Regions from separate parts of the Massilia consociata genome, predicted to be linked through region 2. Evidence: predicted binding sites of a transcription regulator. Region 2 holds the regulator's gene; each other region holds the start of a gene.
What was found. The regulator sigma-54, encoded in region 2, starts transcription at its own class of promoters, with help from an activator protein. The targets are predictions, from matches to a motif close to TGGCANGNAANCTGCTTT.
Positions count from the first base shown of each region.

Region 1: ACFFJK_RS04560 (ANTAR domain-containing response regulator) is a predicted target of sigma-54. The motif match lies at 2,459-2,476, and genes of this name have one in related genera.
Region 3: ACFFJK_RS03500 (PEP-CTERM sorting domain-containing protein) is a predicted target of sigma-54. The motif match lies at 2,164-2,181, and genes of this name have one in related genera.

Region 1 is NZ_JBHLWP010000006.1:95,323-100,469, reverse strand. Features, by position in the region: gene ACFFJK_RS04565 (S9 family peptidase) at 1-1,827, opposite strand, end outside; gene ACFFJK_RS04560 (ANTAR domain-containing response regulator) at 2,487-3,131, shown strand; gene ACFFJK_RS04555 (CmpA/NrtA family ABC transporter substrate-binding protein) at 3,161-4,345, shown strand; gene ACFFJK_RS04550 (MFS transporter) at 4,648-5,147, shown strand, end outside.
Region 2 is NZ_JBHLWP010000016.1:179,262-184,408, forward strand. Features, by position in the region: gene ACFFJK_RS17965 (enoyl-CoA hydratase/isomerase family protein) at 1-706, opposite strand, end outside; gene hpf (ribosome hibernation-promoting factor, HPF/YfiA family) at 835-1,188, opposite strand; gene ACFFJK_RS17975 (RNA polymerase factor sigma-54) at 1,247-2,725, opposite strand; gene lptB (LPS export ABC transporter ATP-binding protein) at 2,754-3,527, opposite strand; gene lptA (lipopolysaccharide transport periplasmic protein LptA) at 3,524-4,075, opposite strand; gene lptC (LPS export ABC transporter periplasmic protein LptC) at 4,107-4,703, opposite strand; gene ACFFJK_RS17995 (KdsC family phosphatase) at 4,720-5,147, opposite strand, start outside.
Region 3 is NZ_JBHLWP010000004.1:75,861-81,007, forward strand. Features, by position in the region: gene ACFFJK_RS03490 (nucleotidyltransferase domain-containing protein) at 1-304, shown strand, start outside; gene ACFFJK_RS03495 (GAF domain-containing protein) at 393-1,124, shown strand; gene ACFFJK_RS03500 (PEP-CTERM sorting domain-containing protein) at 1,232-2,113, opposite strand; gene ACFFJK_RS03505 (ThiF family adenylyltransferase) at 2,626-3,456, shown strand; gene ACFFJK_RS03510 (PEP-CTERM/exosortase system-associated acyltransferase) at 3,436-4,293, opposite strand; gene ACFFJK_RS03515 (PEP-CTERM/exosortase system-associated acyltransferase) at 4,324-5,147, opposite strand, start outside.

The sequences.
Region 1 (5,147 bases), on a different contig from region 2:
GAAGTCCATGTCGAGCACGATGTAGCCCTTCTGGACCAGCAGGTTGTGGAACATCTGTTCGCGGAAGTAGTTCGGGTAGCGCTTGCTGACGTTCTGCAGGTAGCCGGCGCCGTGCACGAACATCACCACCGGATACTTCTTGCCCGGCTCGAGCTGGGCCGGGCGGTACAGCTTGGCCCAGACCGGGTCGCCGCCCGCGCTCGACGGTACTGCCACGTACTGCGGCTCGATCCACTGGCGCGCCTTGAAGTCCGCAGTGCGGGTGTCGGTGAGCTTGACGGCCGCGCCGCCGCTTGCCGGCACGGTGGCCACCTGCACCGGGGTATAGCTGCTCGAGTAATGCACCAGCAGCTTGCGCTCGTCCGGCGACAGGCGGAAGCGCTCGACGCCGTCGAGCTGGGTCACTTCGCGCACCGTGCCGTTCCTGGCGTCCACGGCGCAGACTTCGTAGTCGCCCGGCGTCGCGCGGTTGCACATCACCCAGGCCATGCGGCCGTCATGCGACCAGGTCACGTCCGAGGCTTCCCACTTGCCCGAGGTGAGGGCACGAGGTGCAGCCATATTCGCGCCCCCGCCGGCATCCTGGGTGTACAGGTGCGAGTAGCCGCTTTCCTCGGACAGGTACCACAGCGTGCGGTTGTCCGGCAGCCAGCCGAATTCGCTGTTGTCGTAGTTGACCCAGGCCTGGTCGGTCAGGCGATGCAGCGGCTTGAGCCTGGTCGCCTGGAGGTCGACAGTGGCGATCCAGCGGTCCTTGTTGTCCACCGAACGCAGCATGACGGCGACATTGGCGCCGTTCGCGCTCCATGCGATCGCCCGGGCGCCGTCGCCGATGCGTACCGGACGGTTGCCCTTGAGCGGCTCCTTCTTGGCGGCCGCGCGCAGCTCGGCCAGCGGGTCGGTCGTGATCCCGGGCAGCACGTCGAAGGACAGGTCCTGCACCGCGTTGGTGCGCAGGTCGACCAGCTTCAGTGCATGCGGCGCCGGCATGTTGCGGCCGACGCGGGTGCGCTGGTCGTCGAATTCCTCGTAGCCCGATTCGGTCACGTAGCGCGGCATCTTGCCGACGCGGCCCTTGTCGCCGTTCTTCGGCGCGGTGACCACCAGCAGCCAGCGGCCGTCGGGCGACAGCGCGCTGCCCTCGATGGTGACCTTGTCGCCCAGGTAGACCGGGGCCGGCGGCAGCGACGGGTCGATACGGCGTTGTTCGTTCAGGCGCTCGCGCAGGGCGTCGCGCTCGTCCTTCTGGCGCTTGAGGGTGGCGATCAGGCGCAGTTGCTGGTCGCGCAGCGGATCATCCTCGTTCACCGCCGGGTCCTTGGCGGCGCGCGGCAGCGCGACCGGGCCGACCACCTTGCTCGCGCGATCCCAGGCGTACCAGTCGGTGCCGATGCGGTAGTGGACGCTGCGCTCGTCGCTGGAGTACTGCGGCGCTTCCAGCCTGCTGGCGCCGCGCGTGATCTGCACCAGTGCGCCACTCTTCAGGTCGCGCTCGAACAGGTCGCCGTTACGCAGCATCAGGGCGCGGGTCTGGCTGCGGTCATAGATGAACTGGTCGCCGTCGATCTTCGGCAGTTCGGCGTCCGCTACCAGTTTCGGCTTGCCGTCCTGGGCGACCTGCCAGGTATCGCGGATCGGCGAACCGGTGCGCTTCTGCTTGTAGAACACCTGCTTGCCGTCCCAGCTGAACCAGGCGGTTTCCACCGGGGTGCCGATCCAGTCGGGGTGGGACATGGCCTGGTCGAGGGTGATGGGCGTGGACGCCGCCGCGTACTGCAAGGGCAGGACGAGGAGCGCTGCGAAGAGCGTGAGTGCAGGTGTGCGCATTGTATGTATAGGAACTGAGGGAGCTGATTGAAAGGAAATAGCTTTCTTGCCAGAAAATGCGGATGCATTCTAGCTCAGTCCCCCCGGCCGCGGTGAAGCGAAACAAGCTGCTTGCGAACATAAAAAAACAGCGCCGGCGTACGTACGTACGGCCGGCGCATGCATATACACAGGGTGTTGCAGTGCAGCGTTCAGGCTAGCTTGCGCGGCCCCTTGGGCGAGCGCGGCAGGAACATGGCCACGCGTACGGCGACGGCCAGCACGGCCAGGAGGACAACGATGGTGTCGATGACGTTCATGCCTGGCTCCTGTCAACCGCGGATGGCGGGAGCCCAGCCGCCGTGTGCGGCATAGAGTTCGATCGAAAAGCTGCGTACTGCGTTGAGGGCACTGGCGAAGAAGCGGCGGATGCTTGCCATGGTGGTTCTCCTGTAAAGACTGCGATGTTGCGATGCAGTATAAGGCGTGCCGTGCCATAAATAAACTTTTGGTTCGTGATTACTTCGATAAAGGGGGTGAATAATTGTCGAGTTTAGCCCGCAGGAGATATTTACGTGGCGAATGTCTCTTGAGCGCCACTGTGAATAAGGCGGGCACGGCAGTGAAGTATCGGTAACGATCCTTCGCGAGGTGGTGCGAATCTTGCATCACGTAGCGGCATGAAACCGCAAGGCAGTGCCTCCCCTCATCTGCGTATCGTCGTCGTCAATCCCGCCCAGGCAGCCGCCGGGAGCGGCGGGGAGGCGCCTGCCGGGCAGGCCCTTCGCAGCGCCGCGCTGCGCATCGGCCTACTTGAATCGGGCTACGACCTGGTCGCCTCGTTGCCGGCCGACGTGTTCCTGCCGCAGCGGATCGCCCAGCTGCAGCCGGACCTGATCATCGTGGACAGCGAGTCCGATGCGCGCGACATCCTGGAACACATCGTCATCGCAACACGCGACGAGCGGCGCCCGATCGTGCTGTTCACCGAGGACGACGCACCGGCGAGCATGGACGCGGCGCTCGAGGCGGGCGTGTCGGCCTATATCGTGGCGGGCCTGCACCCGGGGCGCGTCAAGCCGGTGCTCGACGTGGCGCTGGCGCGCTTCCGGCGCGAGCGCAAGCTGCTGGACGAGCTGGAAGGCACGCGCCAGAAACTGGCCGAGCGCAAGCTCGTCGACCGCGCCAAGGGCCTCGTCATGGCGCGCTACCGGCTCACCGAAGAGCAGGCCTACCAGCGCCTGCGCAGCATGGCCATGAACAAGAACATGAAGCTGGCGGAGATCGCCCAGCGCCTCATCGACGTGGAAGACCTGCTCGGCTGAAGCCGGTAAGGAAGGTAGAGGAGTACGCATTGGACAAGAAGGCAGGACTGGAAGCCGGCGGCGCATGGATCGCCGGTTCGGACGCTCCGGAGAGGACCCTGGTGCGCATCGGTTTCATGCCCCTGGCAGATTGTGCGCCGGTGGTGATGGCGTCGGTGCTGGGTTTTGACGAGAAATACGGGCTGCGCTTCGAACTGAGCCGCGAGCTGTCCTGGACCGGCATGCGCGACCGGCTGGTGGCGGGCGAGCTCGACGCCGCGCACGTCCTGCTCGGCCTGCTGTACGGCTTGCAGATGGGGATCGGCACGCGGGCGCGCCAGATGGCGGTGCTGATGAACCTGAACCAGAACGGGCAGGGGATCACGCTGTCGCGCGCGCTGGCCGGCAAGCTGGACGACGGCATGGGCTTGGCGGCCGGCCTGGCCAGCCGGTTGCGGGAGGAGAAGCGGCGCCCGACCTTCGCCCACACCTTCCCGACCGGGAACCACGCGATGTTCCTGTATTACTGGCTGGCGGCGGCGGGCATCGATCCGTTCGAAGATTGCGATGCCGTCACCGTACCGCCCGGCCAGATGGCGTCCAGCCTGGCTGCCGGCCACATGGACGGCTTCTGCGCCGGCGAGCCCTGGGGCCAGCGCGCGCTATGCGAGGGCGCCGGCGCCCTGGCCGTGTCGAGCGAGGCGATCTGGCCCGACCATCCGGGCAAGGTGCTGGGCGCCAGCGCCGGTTTCGCGGCGGCGAACCCGCACACCTGCCGCGCCATGGTGGCGGCCCTGCTCGATGCCGCACGCTGGCTGGACGCGTCGCGCACCAACCGCGAAGCGGCGGCCGAGGTGCTGGCCAGTCCCGCCTATGTCAACGCCGACAGGGACCTGCTCCAGTACTGCCTTGCGGGCCGCCCGTGCGAGCCGGGCGGCTGGCGCGGCCACAACGGGTTGCGCTTCTTCGCTGATGGAGAAGCCAGCTTCCCCTGGCTGTCCGACGGCATGTGGTTCCTGACCCAGCAGCGGCGCTGGGGACTGCTGCGTGCCGACCCGTCCTACCGCGCGATCGCGGCGGAGGTGAACCGCATCGACCTGTACCGGGATGCGGCGGCCATGGCCGGTGTCGGCGTGCCGGATGGCGTCATGCGCAGTTCGGTATTGCTCGACGGGCGCGTCTGGGATGGCGGCGACCCGGCCGGCTACGCCGCTTCGTTCGCGCGCACGGCCTGATACGGTGCGCGCCTGCCTTCCATTCGTGCTTCATTCGCGTGCATGTTGCACTGCAATGTAGCGCGCACTGCGCCGCTTCAAAGGGCGCGCGCCCTGGAGAGCCTGTGGCACGCCTCTTGCTCATATTCCGCTGAAGGATCAATGGCGATCCTCCGCACGCAGCGCTTCAAGCATTACGCACATTCGTCGCCGGTCTGACGAGGGACCGGTAAAACAGGACAACGGCGTCCGCAGCTTCCCGCCTAAAGGGCAGGAGCGCGGACGCCGTTTTGTTTTCCAAAGGAAGAAACATGGCCAATACATTGGACAATAAGGCGGACAGCATCAAGCTTTTCTCGTTCGATACGGCGCCGATGCGCGCCTTCCACCTGACCTGGGTGGCCTTCTTCGTCTGCTTCTTTGCCTGGTTCGCCTGCGCGCCGCTCATGCCGGTGATCAAGGGCGAATTCGGGCTGTCGATGGAGCAGGTCGCCAACATCAACATCGCGGCCGTCGCCATCACGATCTTCGTGCGGCTGCTCATCGGCCCGCTGTGCGACCGCTACGGCCCGCGCAAGACCTATACCGGCCTGCTGCTGCTCGGATCGATCCCGGTGCTCGGCGTGGCGATGGCGCAGAGCTACGAGAGCTTCCTGCTGTTTCGCCTCGGGATCGGCGCGGTCGGCGCAAGCTTCGTCATTACCCAGTACCACACCTCGGTGATGTTCGGCCCGAACGTGGTCGGCACCGCCAACGCGGCGGCGGCAGGCTGGGGCAACAGCGGCGGCGGCGCGGCGCAGGCCTTGATGCCGTTGCTGCTGAC
Region 2 (5,147 bases):
CGCGCTGCGCCTGCAGCTCGCTTGCACCTGCCTGGCTTGCAAACTGCGCGGCAAACGCGCGGATCGCCTCCGGCAATTGCGCGCCCAGGGTCGATTCCACCAGCGCCATCAGCTCGCCGAGCCGTTCTCCCGGCATGAACACGTCCGCCAGCCCGACATAGAGCGCGTCCGCCGCGCCGATCGTCAGCCCGGTCAGGCCCAGGTACTGGCCCAGCTGCCCCGGGGCATGCGACAGGAAATGGCTGCCGCCCACGTCGGGGAACAGGCCGATGTTCACTTCCGGCATCGCCATCCTGGTACGGTCGGTCACGATACGCAGGCCGCAACCGGGGCCACCCTGCGCGATGCCCATGCCGCCGCCCATCACCACGCCGTCCATGACGGCGATGTAGGGCTTCGGATAGAAGTGGATCAGGTGGTTCAGCGCGTATTCTTCGGTGAAGAAATCTTCCAGCAGCGCGCTGCCGCCGGTCGGGCCGACGCGGCCCATCTCGTGGAAGAAACGGATGTCGCCGCCCGCGCACAGGGCTTTCTCGCTGGTGCTGGTGATGAGCACCGCATCGACGGCGGCGCTGTCCTGCCAGTCCAGCAGGATGGCGGTCAATGCGCGCACCATGTCCAGCGACAGCGAGTTCAGGGCTTTCGGGCGGTCAAGCGTGATGACGCCGGTACGGTTGGCGACGCGCGTCAGGACGGTATCGGTCATGGCAGTGCTCTGTGATCGAAAAGACATGCATTCTACAGAACACTCGGGCCGGTGCGATATCTTTACAAAGCAAAAAGGGCGTCCCCTCAGACGCCCTTGCTGTGATTACCGCGGTGTGTGCGTAGGTGTTACGCTGCGGCGGCTTCGCCGTTGTCCGGCATGCGCTTGTGCGCTACGTGATTATGGTTTTGAAGCATGGATTTGTGTTTCAGAACCTGCCTGTCCAGCCTGTCCATCAGCGTGTCGATTGCCGCATAAAGGTCTTGCGCCGCACTGGCCACGTGCAAAATCTTGCCAGATACCTGTAGGTTGATCTCGGCTTTCTGCCGTTTTTCTTTTTCGGTGAGGTTATCGATGGCGAGGAACACGTGGGTGTCGATCACGTGGTCGAAATGGCGGGTAATGCGCTCGAGCTTATTCTGAACGTATTCACGGATGGCGGGGGTGACTTCGAGATGGTGGCCACTGATTGTGAGGTTCATACACACTCCTTTGGGAAGGTGCCCTGCCCGCGCCACAAGGTGAGAGTGGGCAGTAGCTTTACAGGGATTTGCGGAGGCTGACGGGCGGAATCTTGAGCGCTTCGCGGTATTTGGCAACCGTCCGGCGCGCAATGACCATACCTTGTTCCCCGAGCATCTCCGCGATCTTGCTGTCGGATAAAGGGTTCCTAGGGTCTTCTGCTCCTGTCAATTGCGCAATGAGAGCGCGGATCGCCGTCGAGGAGGCTTCTCCCCCCGCTTCGGTGGCGACATGGCTTCCGAAGAAGTACTTCAGCTCGAACATGCCGTGCGGGGTCAGCATGTATTTCTGCGTTGTGACACGAGAAATTGTGCTCTCGTGTAGACCTAGTGTATCAGCTATCTCACGTAAAACAAGAGGGCGCATGGCAACCGCGCCGTGGCTGAAAAAGTTGCGCTGGCGCTCGACGATTGCCTCGGCAACACGCAGGATCGTGTCGAAACGCTGGCGCATGTTCTTGATCAGCCACTTCGCTTCCTGCAGCTGCGCGCCCATCTGGCTTTCGCTTTTTCCCTGCTTGAGCAGGTTCGCGTACAGCGTGTTCACGCGCAGGCGCGGCATCACTTCCGGGTTCAGCGAAACGGCCCAGCCGTTCTTGGCGCGGCGCACGATCACGTCCGGCACCACATAGTCGGAGACGCCCGATGCGAACGCCGCGCCGGGATGCGGGTTGCACCTGCGGACCACGGCCTGCACCTCGCGCAGGTCTTCGTCGTCGCAATCCAGGGCCTTTTTCAGCTTGGTATATTCGCGCTGCGCGAACCAGGTCAGGTAACCCTCGACGATCTTCAAGGCGAGGCGCCGCGTCACCAGGGGCACGCCCGGCATGCGGCGGATCTGCAGCGCCAGGCATTCGGCCGCGCTGCGCGCGCCGACGCCGACCGGGTCCAGGCTCTGGACCAGGGCCAGCGCGCAGCGCAGTTCGTCCATCTCGATCTCGAGCTCAGCTGGCAGGCGCGCGTGGATCTCGTCCAGCGGCTCTTCCAGGTAGCCGTTGTCGTCGAGGGCGTCGATCACGAGTTCGACCAGGGCGCGGTCGCGCATTGCGCAACTGGTGGTGCGCACCTGCTCCATCAGGTGCTCGCGCAGCGTGAGGCCGCAGGCTTCCAGTTGCGGGCGGCCGTCTTCGTCGTCGCCACTGCGCGCACCGCCGCCTTCGCCACCCCAGTCCATGTCGCCATCGCCACGCTCGCCGTCGTGGTCGTGGCCATCGCCCTCGCCCTGCGCACCGTCGGCGGAAGCGCCCTGCTCCTGCGCCGGCTGCGCGGCCGGCGCTTCGCCGTTGGCGGGCGCCTGGTTGATGGCGCCGTCGGCCAGCAGCCGCACCGAACGGTCGAGCGGATCGTCGAGCCGTTCGAGCAGCGGGTTGTCGCCCAGGATCTGTTCGATTTCCTGGTGCAGTTCGAGCGTGGATAGCTGCAGCAGGCGGATCGACTGCTGCAGTTGCGGCGTGAGCGCCAGGTGCTGCGAGGTGCGGAGTTGCAGTGACTGTTTCATTGCCTAATGGTCGTGACGAGATGCAGTACTACATGCGGAAGTGTTCACCCAGATACACGCGCCGCACGGATTCGTTGGCGATGATGTCGTCAGGACGGCCCGAGGCGAGCACCGCCCCCTGGTTGATGATGTAGGCGCGGTCGCAGATGCCGAGCGTCTCGCGGACGTTGTGGTCGGTGATCAGGACGCCGATGTTGCGCTCCTTCAGGAAGCGCACGATGCGCTGGATCTCGATGACCGCGATCGGGTCCACGCCCGCGAACGGTTCGTCGAGCAGCACGAAGCGCGGGTTGGTCGCCAGCGCGCGCGCGATCTCCACGCGGCGGCGCTCGCCGCCGGACAGCGACATCGCCGGGTTCTCGCGCAGCTTCTCGATCTGCAGCTCGGCCAGCAGGGTGTCGAGGCGCTCGTTGATCTGGTCTTTTGGCAGCGCCTTGCCGTCCACGCGCTGCAGTTCCAGCACGGCGCGGATGTTCTCTTCCACCGTCAGCTTGCGGAACACCGAGGCTTCCTGCGGCAGGTAGGACAGGCCGAGCACCGCGCGGCGGTGGATCGGCAGGCTCGTGATGTCGGTGCCGTTGATGTCGATGGTGCCGGCATCCGACGGCACCAGGCCGACGATCATGTAGAACGAGGTGGTCTTGCCGGCGCCGTTGGGCCCCAGCAGGCCGACCACTTCGCCGCATTCGACCTGCAGCGACACGTCGCGCACCACCAGCCGTTTGCCGTAGCTCTTCTGCAGGCCCTTGACGACCAGGGTGCTGCAGTCTTCGCGGCCTGCCGTTTCGCGCGCTGCCGTCATTGCTTGGCGCCTTCCGACGTGGTGCGGCGCGGGGCGATGATCAGGGTGCCGCGGCCGCCGCCGACCTTGCTCGCGCCGCTCGGGTCGTTGCGCACCTGCGCGACTTCCCGGCGGTTGTCGTAGGAGATGAAGGGACCCTTGATCTCGTTGGTCATGCGGCCGTTTTCCAGCTCGCGCACTTCGGCGCTGGAGAACAGCTTGACCAGTTCGGCGCGCTCGTCGTATTCGATGCGCTGGGCCTGGCCCTCGACCCACAGGTTCGGGCCGCCGTCACGCTTCTGGCGGAAGGTGGCCAGCTTGCCCGGCGCTGCGGTGAGCGTCACGCTCATGTAGCCTTCCGGCGTTTCCTTCATCACGGCGCGGTCGGACTTCAGGACCAGGGTGCCGCGCGTGAGCACGACGTTGCCGGTCAGGGTGCGGGTCTGCGTGACCTCGTCGACGTCGAGGGTGTCGAAGTTGATCACGGCCTCCTTGAGCGAGTCGGCGCGCTCGGCAAAGGCGCTGAGCGATGCCAGGCCAAGGAAGACGGCTGCGATGAGTTTTTTCATTGAATGCTTGTCCTGTGTTGTTTGCTGGCCGCTAGCGCTGGCGCGGCGGATAGACGATCTGGCCGCGGCTGGCAAGGTGCAGCTTCTGGGTGGCGTTGTTGGCCACCATGCCGGTGCCGCGCACGGTGGCGGCGCCGAGCTGCATCTCGACCGGCTTGTCGGTCTTCATGATCTCTTCGTCGGGCAGCACGGTGAGCGCCTGGGTGCGCACGCGCAGCGCTTCGCTGGTCGGCGTGGCCGGGCGCTGGATGTCCACGTTGCCGAGCAGGTCGACGCGGTGCTCTTCATGGTAGATGCGGCCGCGGTCGGCCACCACGGTCATGCGCGGACGGCCCGGGGTCATGCCCTGCACCACCGGCTGTTCGACCACGGAGACATCGCCCATCGGCGTGTGCGCCAGGCGCTTGCCCGACACCACGTAGCTCGGCTTGCCGTCCTGCGTCATGCGCACGAACGAGAAATTCTCGACGATGTAGTCGGGTTCGGACCCCGGCCCGCCCAGGCGGCCGTCGAGCTCGTCGCTCTCCATCACCTGCAGCAGCCAGAAACTGCCGAAGGCGCAGAACACGCCGATCATCATGATGCTCAAGAGCTTCCAGCGGTGGGCGGTGCGCTTGTAGTTGACCATGGCGTCCTGACCGTGTTCAGGCGAAATACGGCGCCAGCGCCTGTTCGTAGGTACCCTGGGCGCGCATGATCATGTCGCACACCTCGCGCACGGCGCCGCGGCCGCCCGGGTTCTTCGTCACGTAATGGGCGCGGTACTGCACCTCCGGGTGGCCCGAGGGCACGGTGATGGCGAAACCCACGCGCGTAAAGAGCGGCAGGTCGATCACGTCGTCGCCGATGTAGCCGCAGTCCTCGGCCGTGAAGCCGGTAGCCGCGAGCAGCTCGCCAAAGCCGATGCGCTTGTCGTGGATGCCCTGGTAGACATGCGAGATGCCCAGGTCGCCGGCGCGCTTGACCACGATCGGCGATTTGCGCGCGCTGATGATCGCGGTCTGCACGCCGGTCTTGTTCAGCAGCTGGATGCCGAGGCCGTCGAGCACGTTGAAGGTCTTGGTGACCTCCC
Region 3 (5,147 bases), on a different contig from region 2:
GTTCTATGCATTGCGCTATAGTGCGCGCCTGCTCGGCACCCCGGTGCCGGCAGCCATCCTCGAGGAGGTCGCGGCGGCCGGCCGCCCCGCCCGGCCCTTGCTGGCGCTGATGGACGCCTTGTTCCTGCGCGCCCTGCCGCCGCCGCACCCCAACTGTACCGACCGCCTTACCCCGGCCGCGCTGGGCGCGCTCTACCTGCGCGGCAACTGGTTGCGCATGCCGCCGCTGATGCTGGCACGCCACCTGTTGCACAAGGCGTTCATTTCTCCACGCAAGGGCCAGGAAGCGGCTCGGGCCGTTTAACCGCTTGTTGCAGCGTTTGAATTAACTTATCATCAACTTACCCGCATGCGGGCGGCACGGCGCTCCCCCTTTTCACGGAAGGCGATCCATGAACGATGATGCAATGCGCCTGGTGCGCCTGCAGGATGTGCAGGCCCTGCTCACCAGCGGCACCCTGGACGACAACCTGCACAGCCACGCCGAACTGGTGCGGCGCCTGGTCGGGGCGACCAGTTGCTCGGTCATGCTGCTCGACAGCGAGGCCCCGGACGACCTGCGCATGCGGATGTGCGCCAGCGCCGGCGAATTGCCGCCTGCGGCCGCCGACGCCCTCGTCGGCACCGGCGAAGGCATCTGCGGACGGGTACTGGCCAGCGGTCAGGCACTGCTGGTCGACGACATCGCCCGCTCCGCGTTCTCCGGAATGGCGCGCCGCAACCGCGCAGCCGTGCCGGCCCTGATGTCGGCGCCGGTGCGCATCGACGGCAGGGTTGTCGGGGTGGTCAACGTCTCGGGCAGCACCTTCAGCGACACCGAATTGCGCCTGCTCGAGGTGACGGCCCTGTATATCGGCAAGTCGGTCCAGGCGATCCAGTTGCAGCGCCTGCTCGCATCGCGCTTTGCCCAGATGGCGCTGGTGCGCGAAGCCCAGGAGCGGGGCGGGCTGCCTGCGGGCACCGCATACCAGAATCCGGAAGACATGGCGCGCATCCTGGCACGCTCGTTTTACAAGGAAATGACGAAAGCCGGTTTTGCACCCGGCCAGATCGTCAACGCCGCTACCGAACTGATCGGGCAGCTGCGCGGGACCCTGCAGGACGCCGCGCGCGAGGCTGGCTGAACTGCGGCGGAAGGCGCAGGAAGGAAAAAGGCCGGAACCCTTGCGGGTTCCGGCCTTTTTCGTTTCCGCGCACGCTGCCGGGTTGCCCCGGCAGGCGGCAAGAAGGATTACTTGGCGGCGCGGCGGCGGCGCAGGCCAGCCAGACCGGCGAAGCCCAGGCCCAGCAGAGCCAGCGAACCTGGTTCCGGCACCTTCACGGCGCGGATCGGGTCGTTGATCAGGCCGGTGAAGCAGGTGTTGTTGGCGACTTGTGCGGCGGTGCAGGTGCCCGAACCGAAGTCACGGCCGTTGGTGCTCAGGGTGAACTTGCCGTCCAGGTCGTGACCGAACAGGCTGTTGGTGTCCCACTGTGCACGAGCGGTACCGCCGACGACATCACCGAAGAACTGGCCTTCGCCAGCTGCCGGCAGGGTCTTCGAAGTAGCGGTCTGCACCAGGGTTGCCAGGCGCTCGTCAGCATCCGGATTGTCGCCGCCGGCGACGTTATCAAGTTGCTTGCCAGCGCGGAATTCCACTTCCAGGTACTTTTCCATACCTGCAAACAGCGAGAAGCTGTCGTAGCCGGTGCGCTGGCCTGGCGATGCGTTGAAGTTCGAGGTCAGTTCCAGCAGGTTCTTGTTCGAACGGTAGATGTCCAGGTGGATTTGGCCGTCAGCCGCGCCGCCGGTTGCACCGATGTTGTAGATGCTGAACTTGCCGGTGTTCTGGTCGAAGACGATGTTCTGGTCAGCGATACCGTAGATCATGTAGTACAGGTAGGTGCCATCCGACTGGCCCGAGAACCACTGCTGGCCACCGGTGCCGCTGATCGAGGTGATGTTGCCCACACCCCAGGTCGTTTCGTTGGTGCCCGCAGCGGTATTGGCTTCGGTGGTCAGGCCGACCAGTTTGATGTTCAGGTTACCGGTCAGTGCGTCCAGCGGCGTTGCCGATGCCGAGATAGCGGCGAAACCCAGCGACAGGGCGGTGATGAGCTGTTTCAGTTTCATTCTATTCTCCAGGTGTTAGTTAGATTGCTTCGGGGAGCGACACTGGGGTATAAGCAATCGGCGTGCCAGCCTGAAGAATCCGATGTAAGTCATTGATTTCTAATAATAATTATCTGTGGCGGCAAAGGTCTCGCAGAGATTGTTAAGTTGCCTCAGGTGCCGTGTAAAGTAAACCGACAGACCTGCCGGCATTGCAACCTGAATAACGAATTCACGCAGGAAATATTGCACGACGCATGGCAATGAAAGCTACACTGTAGGCGTGCTCTCGCCTCGGAGAAGCGGGCATTGACCGGCACAGGGTCGAAAATGGGACGAAATTTTGGTAAAAACGGTCGTGTAAGAAAAACCGACAGCCCGAGAGTGAGGCTTATTTCTAGCTGTCGAACAGCAAAGATGGCAAGATGCCTTTCTTCTGCAAAGCTCCGGCAGATGACCGGTGCCGCGATCAGCCTGCCTGCCACTCCTGTATACCGCCGGCTATTCACAGACAATTACTTGATGAGGATTTCATGACCAAGGCTTTTGACTACGACACTTTCGTTACGCGTAACAACGGTTATGTTGCAAGCGAGACGCAAGCCAGGATCCGCAGCACCCGCTTGCTGATCGCCGGCTGCGGCCTGGGCGCATCGACTGCGATCTGCGCAGCGCGCATGGGATTCAGCGATTTCATCCTGATCGACGGCGATACCGTCGATGCGCACAACCTGAACCGCCAGTTCTATGACTTCGACGATATCGGCAGCCCCAAGGTCCAGGCACTCAAGAAACATATCCAGCGCATCAACCCGGAAGCCAAGGTCGAGGCTGTGCAGGCCAACCTGGACCAGAACAATGCCCAGCAGCTCGTCGGCAGTGTCGACATCATTTTCGATACGATCGACTTCCTCGACCTGGAGGCGATCCTGGCGTTGCATACCAATGCACGGGAGCAGCGCAAGGCCGTGTTCACCGCATTGTCGATCGGCTTTGGCGCGGGCGTACTGTATTTCCCGGCCGGAACGAATGCATCGCTGGCCGATGTGATCGCGGCCGATGTCCAGCACGCGCAGGGAGAGGGCGACGCCAGCTATGCCAACGTGTTCGGCAAGATCATGGCGCGCATCGGCGCCCACCTCGACCGCCAGGTGGTCGAGCAGGTGGCGCGGGCATTGACGATCATGGAAGACGGCCGTCCGTGCCCGGCTTCGCAGATCGCTGTCGGCAGCTTCACGGTGGCCGCGCTGGCGGTGTCGATGATGCACGACATGCTGGCTGGAATGGACGTGCCTGCGTCACCGAACATGGTGGTGCACAGCTTCCGCCACCACACCACCAAGCTAGTTAATATCGCCGCCTAATTCCGGTTTGCGCACCACGTGGATGCGCGACGGATGGGGATGTTCGACCACTGGCGGTTTTTCGTTGAACCACGCCGCCAGGGTCGGGTTGCTCATCATGAGCTTGCGCCGCAGATCCTGCAGGTCGAGCACATAGGGCGTAACCGAGCCGTAGTAATTCGCTTCCGGGCCGATCGCCATGAACCGGAAGCCCATCTTCTTGAGGGCATGGGCCAGCGAGCGCTCCATTGCCGCATACCAGTAGCGGATGCCGTGTTCCTGGCTGTGCCGGAACATTTCCCGGTACATTCCAAGTAGCAACATCGGTGAGGTACGGTCGCGGCGGTCGACCGCAGGATCGAATTCGATGCCGTTATCCTGGCCCGGCAGGAAACCTGGAACGCCCAGCACGCTGTCGGCACGCCGGCGCCGATGGCTCTTCTTGACCACGAGGCGCGAGATTTCCGCCGACTGCGCGCGGTTGGGCATCTCGAAATCGCTGAACACCTCGCAATGCAGCTCGAAGGGATAAGGCTTCGGCGCGAGAGGTTGTACCAAGCGCACTGCCCCGACGAGTTTCTCATCCATCGTATAGGCTGCAAAATGGGTGGAAGCATCGTCGTAGTCGTCGAGTTCCATGCCGTCCACGTACTGGTCGGGCTGGAGAAACGCGCATTCCAGGCAGTAGACCTGGTGCCTCAGCCTGAAGATATCGCCGGGAATTGCGCTGTTGTGGCCGCCCCTGTAAGCGCGAAAGATCTTGCGGTTGACGTGGTCGATCGTTTCTTGATGATGTGCCCCGAATTCAACGCGGGACAGGAAGGCGTCAGGCCCGACGCGAGCTTTTCCGTTGTCCATCTGTAGTTATCGTCCAGTCTTGGACCCTAGTTATTTTTTCCTGGTGCGCGCACCCCAAAAATTGCCGATCATGGTTTTCACCAGGATCCACAGGGGGATCGGTTCGTCGTTGAACCACGCTGCCAGGAACTTGTTTTCCCTCTTTAAGCGCTCGTCCAACTCGTTCAAGTCGGCCATGTGGGGAGTGACCGGACCGTAATAATCCACTTGCGGACCAATCGGCACAAACTTGAAACCCATCTTTTCCAGCGAGCGCGCCAGTGACCTTTCCATAGCGGCGTACCAGTAACGAATCCCATTCTGGCGGCTATGGCGGTACATCTCTCGATACATGCCGAGCAATAATAGCGGACTATTGTTGCGCTTGTCGCGCCGCACGGTTGAACCCGGTTGAATCGCTTTCGTGCTGCCTTTTTCCATGAAGTCCTGCGAAATACCCTCCATCGTGTCGCCTCGGCGCCGGCGGTAGGTCTTCTTGACAACCAGGCGCGAGATTTCTGCGGCCGATTCGGGCGCCGGGTAGGCGAATTCCGGAAACGGTGTGCAGTGGGACTGAAAGGGATAGGCCTGGCCGGGATGCGGTTGGACCAAGCGTACCGTGCCGATGATCGTCTGGTCCAGGGTATAAGCGGCGAAATGGGTCGAGCAATCGTCGTACTCGTCCGTTTCGAGTTCTTCCTTGAAGTCGCTCGCTTCCAGATACTGGCGCTCCAGGCAATACACTTCATAACGGAGCTTATAGATTTCCTTGAGCACGTAGGAGTCCATATTACCTTTCAACACCTTACGGAAATTGAAATATGGAATCAGTACGTCGCGTTTGCCGCTGAAGCGTTCAACCAGTCGTGCAAGGA